Regions from separate parts of the Xanthomonas graminis pv. graminis genome, predicted to be linked through region 2. Evidence: predicted binding sites of a transcription regulator. Region 2 holds the regulator's gene; the other holds the start of a gene.
The links. Region 2 encodes FliA, which starts transcription of late flagellar genes. Its sites were predicted from a motif close to TAAAGTTTNNCNNNCNNNGGCCGATAA; they were not measured.

Region 1: the regulator FliA is predicted to act here: its motif matches at 1,806-1,832, upstream of KHF85_RS06260 (methyl-accepting chemotaxis protein).

What each region holds. Positions count from the first base shown of each region.
Region 1 covers NZ_CP076255.1:1,451,381-1,454,792, forward strand. The annotation lists gene KHF85_RS06255 (pectate lyase family protein) at 414-1,478, shown strand; gene KHF85_RS06260 (methyl-accepting chemotaxis protein) at 2,004-3,412, shown strand, end outside.
Region 2 covers NZ_CP076255.1:2,220,617-2,224,028, forward strand. The annotation lists gene KHF85_RS09690 (protein phosphatase CheZ) at 1-431, opposite strand, end outside; gene cheY (chemotaxis response regulator CheY) at 431-823, opposite strand; gene KHF85_RS09700 (RNA polymerase sigma factor FliA) at 842-1,591, opposite strand; gene KHF85_RS09705 (MinD/ParA family ATP-binding protein) at 1,588-2,481, opposite strand; gene flhF (flagellar biosynthesis protein FlhF) at 2,468-3,412, opposite strand, start outside.

The sequences.
Region 1 (3,412 bases), 770 kb from region 2:
GCCTGCGCCGTTCCATGCTGCATGCGCAACATCGGCTGCATGTGCGCAGATGGGCCAATGACGCGCGAATGTCTCCGCTGCGAAGCCAGCGCGTTCGGCGGATGGCGCCGCGCGTCGTGCCGATGACGCTGGGTCGCGGTTCTTCGGCGTATTCGGCACGCCTGCAATGTCGCGCGCGAGCGCGTTGCAAACGCCTGTCTTCGCCTGTCGTTGTCTGTCTCCCGCTGTCCGTTCGTGTCTGTTTTTCATGTCTTGCGGCGCGATCGTAGGTGCCGATCTAGCTTCCCGATTCGGCCGATTGTGCTGGCCCTGGGCGAGGCGAAGACTGCGCCCGGCCCCCACGCCCCGTGCCATCGCCCATCGCGTTCCGCGCAGGGCGCCAGGCGCTTATCGCTGCAAGATGGGAGAGTCTGATGAACATCCAGCCGCTCAAGGGCACGCTCGCGCTTGCCTTGGTTTTCTGCATATCGCCGGCCGTCGCCGGTCCGGTCGGCTACGGCGCCGCCACCACCGGCGGCGGCAATGCGATTCCGATCAACGTCGCCACGATGGAGGCGATGCAGGCCGCGATCAATCATTATTCCGGCAGCGGCGGCCTGGTGCTGAACTACACCGGCCAATTCAACTTCGCCAGCATCGGCAACGTCTGCGCGCAGTGGCAGTTGCCGGCCAGGACGGTGCAGATCAAGAACAAGAGCAACATCACCATCAAGGGCGCCAACGGCTCGTCGGCGAACTTCGGCCTGTGGGTGGGCGGCAATGCGCACAACATCATCATCCGCAACATGACCATCGGCCTGCTGCCGGGCGGCGAGGACGCCGACTCGATCTCGCTGGAAGGCAATTCCACCGGCGAACCGTCCAACATCTGGGTCGACCACAACACCTTGTTCGCCTCGCTGACCAAGTGCGCCGGCGCCGGCGACGCCTCCTTCGACGGCGGCATCGACATGAAGAAGGGCGCTCACCACGTCACCGTGTCGTACAACCACGTGCACGACTACCAGAAGGTCGCGCTCAACGGCTACAGCGACAACGACACCAAGAACGCCGCCGCGCGCACCACCTATCACCACAACCGCTTCGAGAACGTGGAATCGCGGCTGCCGCTGCAACGCCGCGGGCTGAGCCACATCTACAACAACTACTTCAACAACGTGCTCACCTCCGGCATCAACGTGCGCATGGGCGCGGTGGCGCTGATCGAGGCCAACTACTTCGAGAATGCGAAGAACCCGGTGACCTCGCGCGACAGCAGCGAAATCGGTGACTGGGACCTGATCAACAACTACGTCGGCAGCGGCATCACCTGGAGCGTGCCGGACAGCACCAGCAAGCCCTACGCCAACGCCAGCACCTGGATCTCGTCGAAGACCTTCCCGCAGCCGCTGGGCTACATGTACACCGCGATCCCGGCCGCGCAGGTCAAGGCCAAGGTCATCGCCACGGCCGGCGCAGGCACCAACCTGGCTGAATAGGCCGTGTAACCGCCGTGCGGCCGCCCCGGCTCGGTCCGGGGCGTTGCCGCTGGCCCGTCCTTCCGCATGCGCGCCGCGCATGCGATGCGCGCGGCGCGTGCACGGATCCGCGCCGCATCGGCCGATCGGTGCATGCCAGGCCCGCAGTGCATGCGAGTCGTAATGCGTCGCCGGTGCATAACGCGATCGCGTCGCAGTCGCGCTTGCCAGATGGCATTTTTCACATCGATTTCATCGATCCGGGCGTCTCGCGACGGCCTCGCCGGCCGGTCTGCACATGCCGCTCACTTCTGTAACGGCGTTCAAAAAAACATGCGCAATTGCGCATCAAGAATCTGTGGCCGCCGCCGTTACATCGCCCAAGCATCGACAGTGGTCTCGTGCTCGGCAGGCAGAAGCTTAACCCATTTTAACTGCTGCCCAGCCGTGCCAGCACCGTTACGCATCTTTTTATTTTGTGCCAGGTTCCGCATGTTTGTAAGCCGTGGCGCAGTTCCATTTCCTTTCCCCCCAAATAGGTGTCCCATGATCGGATTTCTTCAGCGCTACAAGGTCGGCACGCGGCTCTCTGCGGCGTTCGGCGTGCTTATCCTGCTTTCCTGCGCGCTCGTCGTCGCCGGGTTGATGACCCTGGCGCAGGCGCGCGAACGCATGGAAACCATCGTCAAGCGCAACCTGACCATCCTCGGCTACGTCGGCGAGATGCAGAAGGCCAGTTCTGACGTGGCCATCAACCTGCGCAACATCGTCCTGCCGACCACGCGCGGGCAAAATCTCCAGTTCGCCAAGGCCATCGAGGGCGAGCGTGCCCGCTACAGCGACAACCATGACAGGCTCTATGCGATTCCGGTTTCGGACTCCACTGCCGCGCACATGCGCAAGGAGATCGATGACCGCTACGCGCTGACCCGCGCGGCCAATCAAAAGGTGCTGGACCTCGGCATGGAGGACAAGGACGATCTGGCGCTCATTGTGTTGATGAAGGAGGCAGGACCGGCCACCGAGAAGTGGCAGGAGGCGATCGACGTATATTCGGAGCGGCAGCACAAGCGTGGCGCCAAGGCCTATGCCGACGCCAATCTGGCGATGGACCGCGGCCGCATCATGCTGATCAGCGGCGGCGTGGCGGTGGTCGTGGTCAGCGCGCTGCTGGCCTGGCTGATCACCCGCAGCCTGACCGTGCCGCTGGGCCGCGCCACGCGCGCCGCCGAAGCGATCGCACGCGGCGAACTGGACAACGACGTGAACACTGCTGCCAACGACGAAACCGGCCGTTTGCTGAGCGCGATGCATGGCATGCAGGAACAATTGCGCAACCTGATCGCCGCACAGTTGGACATGGCCAAGCGCCATGACGCAGGCCAGATCAGCTACCGCATGGATGCGGCGGTGTTCCCCGGCGACTACGGGCGCATGGCGGCTGAAACCAACAGCGTGGTCGATGCGCATGTCGCGGTACAGCTGAAGCTGGCGCAGATCATGGGCCGTTACGCGATCGGCGACCTCAGCCAGGACATGGACCGCCTGCCCGGCGAGAAAGCGGCGTTCACCCAGACCATGGACGAGGTGAAGGCCAACCTGTCGGCGATGAACGGCCAGATCAAGCAGCTGGCGCAGTCCGCCGCCAATGGCGACTTCAGCGCCCGCGGCGACGCCGAGCGTTTCCAGTTCGACTTCCGGGTCATGGTCGAGAGCCTCAACCAGCTGATGACCACCGCCGACGGCAATCTGCAGTCGCTGTCGGCCTTGCTGCAGTCCATCGCCGCCGGCGACCTGACCGCGCGCATGCACGGCCAGTTCCATGGCGTATTCGCGCAGATGCGCGACGACGCCAACGCCACCGCCGAGCAGCTGGCCGAGATCGTCGGCCGGATCAAGCACTCGGCGGTGTCGATCAACGCCGCGGCCAGCGAGATCGCGACCGGCAACGACGA
Region 2 (3,412 bases):
ATGATCTGCCCGGTCAGGTCCTGGAAGCTCTGCGCCAGGGCCATCTCGGTGAGATTGTGGCGGATCTTGTCGAGGATCTCGCCCTGGTCGCCGGTCAGGCCGCCGGCGCGCAGCTGTTCGGCCAGCGCGCGGCATTCCTCGGCCAGGTCCAGGGTGCGGTGGCTGGCCTTCTCGGTCATCTCCACCACGTGGTCCAGGCGCGAGCAGGCGTCGTCCAGTTCGCCGGCTTCGCTGGGAATGACCGGCAGCTCGCCGAGCGCCTGGCCCAGGTCGCGCGCCAGCCGGCTCAGGCCCTGCATCATCGGCCGCGTGCGCCAGGCGGCCAGGGTGTCGATTTCCTTGCGCCAGGCGGTTTCGTCGCCGCGCTCCAGTGCGTCCAGCGCACCTTGCAGGCGTTCGATCAGGGCGCTGCGTTCGGCGGTGGCTTGCATCAGGCGGTCGCTCCCAGGCGTTCGAAGATCTTGCCCAGCTTCTCCTGCAGCGTCTGCGCGGTGAACGGCTTGATGATGTAGCCGTTCACGCCGCACTGCGCCGCCTCGATGATCTGCTCGCGCTTGGCCTCGGCGGTCACCATCAGCACCGGCAGGTGCTTGAGCTTGTCGTCGGCGCGGATGTTGCGCAGCAGGTCGATGCCGGTCATGCCGGGCATGTTCCAGTCGGTGACCACGAACTCGAACGGTGCCGAGCGCAGTGCCGCCAGCGCACTGTTGCCGTCTTCGGCCTCTGCAGTGTTGGTGAAGCCCAGATCGCCGAGCAGATTCTTGACGATGCGCCGCATCGTCGAGAAATCGTCCACGATCAAAATCCGCATGTTCTTGTTCACCGCTAACTCCCTTGGGTCTTATTCTTCGTCTTCCAGGCCGGCGTCTGCCGCTTCGAACGCTTTCAAGCGTCCGCGCAAGCGTACCGTGGCCTGGCCGTGGATCTGGCAGACGCGCGACTCGCTGACACCGAGCACCGCGCCGATTTCCTTCAGGTTCAATTCCTGTTCGTAGTACAGCGACAGCACCAGCTGCTCGCGTTCGGGCAACTGCCCGATCGCCTTGCCCAGCTCGCGGCCGAACTCGCTGCGTTCCAGCATTTGCTGTGGATTGGGGCCGCCCTTGGCGATGGTGTCCAGCTCGCCATGGTCCTCGACCCGCGACTCCAGGCTCAGTACCTGGCCGCGTGCGGCATCTTCCATCAATCGCATGTAGTCGGGAAGCGGCATGTCCATCGCCGCGGCCACTTCGTTGGCGGCAGCGGCCCGGCCGGTGCTCTGTTCGATCTTGCGCACCGCCGAGGCGGCGTCGCGGGCACGGCGGTGCACCGAGCGCGGCACCCAGTCGCCGCGGCGGATCTCGTCGATCATCGAGCCGCGGATGCGGATCGAGGCGTAGGTTTCGAACGAGGCGCCCTGGTCGGCGTCGTAGCTGCGCGACGCCTCGATCAGGCCGATCATGCCGGCCTGGATCAGGTCGTCGATCTCGACGCTGGCCGGTAGCCGGGCCGCCAGGTGGTGGGCGATGCGCCGCACCAGGTCCGAATGCTGGGCGATGTAGTCGTTGGAACTGTTGCGCTGCACGGCGCGGTATTGGGCGGCGGCGTTCATGCGGCGACCCCCCGCTGGATGATCCGTTCGACGAAGAACTCGACGTTGCCGCGTGGCACGGTCGGCGCCTGCCAGCGCGAGGTGCGGCGGGCGATTTCGGTGATCGCCTGCGCCGACGGGCTGGACGGGTAGGCCTTGACCACCGGCTGCTGGCGCTGCACCGACAGGCGCAGCCAGTCGTCCTGCGGCACGCAGCCCAGGTAGTTCAGCGACACGTCGCCGAGGAATTTCTCGCACACCCGGCTCAGCTTGTCGTACAGCAGGCGGCCTTCGTTGGCGTCGCGGACCATGTTGGCGACGATCTGCACCCGGTCCACGCCGCGTTCGCGCGACAGCACCTTGATCAGGGCGTAGGCGTCGGTGATCGAGGCCGGTTCGTCGCAGACCACCACCACCGCGTCCTGCGCGGCCTGGCAGAAGGTCAGCACGCTGTCGGTGATGCCGGCGGCGGTGTCGATGATCATCACGTCCAGCTCGCGCTGCAGCTCGGAGAACACGTTGACCAGGCCGACGTGCTGAGCGGGCGGCAGTTCGGCCATGTGCCGGCGGCCGGAGGCGGCGGGCACCACCATCAACCCGTTGGGCATGTCGATCAGCACTTCTTCCAGGGTGCAGCGCCCGGCGACCAGGTCGGCCAGGGTGAACCTGGGGGTCAGCCCGAGCAGCACGTCGACGTTGGCCAGGCCAAGGTCGGCGTCCAGCAGCAGGGTGCGCTTGCCCATGTCGGCCAGCGCCATCGACAGGTTGACCGAGATGTTGGTCTTGCCCACGCCGCCCTTGCCGCCGGTCACGGCGATCGTGCGCACCGGGCCTAGCGGACCCAGCGGTTCGCTGCGGGTTGCCGACAGGGGGAAGGCATTGGTGAGATTGGCGTAATCACGCGACGGCATGGTTCTGCTCCGGAGTACAGGGCTTATCGGCAGCGCGCCGCAAATCTTCAAGGCGCAATACCAGGCTGGCGGCGTTGGCGCGGTGCAGGTCGTCCGGCACGCGCTGACCATCGGTCACCCAGGTGATGGGAAGCCGGTGGTCCGCGACCACCGACAGGGCACTGCCAAACCGCCCGGTTTCATCCAGCTTGGTCAAGATCACCCCCTGTGGATCGGCGCCGGCGAACCGGCGCACCACCTCGTCCAGGTCGGAGAAATGCGCGTTGGCAGGGAGTACTAGCAAGGACCGGACCACTCGCGAGGCGCGCAGCCAGTGCAATTGTGCGGCCAGGGCGCGGTCGCGCTGGCCCATGCCGGCGGTGTCGATGAGCACCAGCTTGTAGTCGCGCAGGCGCTCCAGCAACTGCTGCAGGGCGGCGTCGCTGTCGGCCTCGTGCACGGCGATGCCGAGCTGGCGGCCGTAGCTGTGCAGCTGTTCGCGGCCGCCGACGCGGATGGTATCGGTGGTGACCAGGGCCACGTCGCGGGCGGCGTGGCGTTCCAGGAAGCGCGAGGCCAGCTTGGCGATGGTGGTGGTCTTGCCGGCGCCGGTGGGGCCGATCAGGGCGATCACGCCGCCTTCCTCGATCGGATCCAGCGGCGCGATCGGCAGGCGCTTGGACAGCAGCCCCAGCATCAGCCCGCGGCCACGGTGCAGCTCCAGGTCGGCGGGGATCTGCATGACCACGTCGCGGATGAGGCCGCTGTCGAAGCCGTAGTCGTCCATCAGCTCCAGCGCCTGGGCGCGCACCGGCGAACCGCGCAGGCGCTCGTCGGTGAGCCGGTTCATCTCGCGCTCGATCATCTGCCGCATCAGCGCCAGTTCGTCGCGCAGCTGAGTCAATTGTTCGTCGTTCTGCGCTGCCGGGAAGCTCGGCACCGGCGTCAGGGC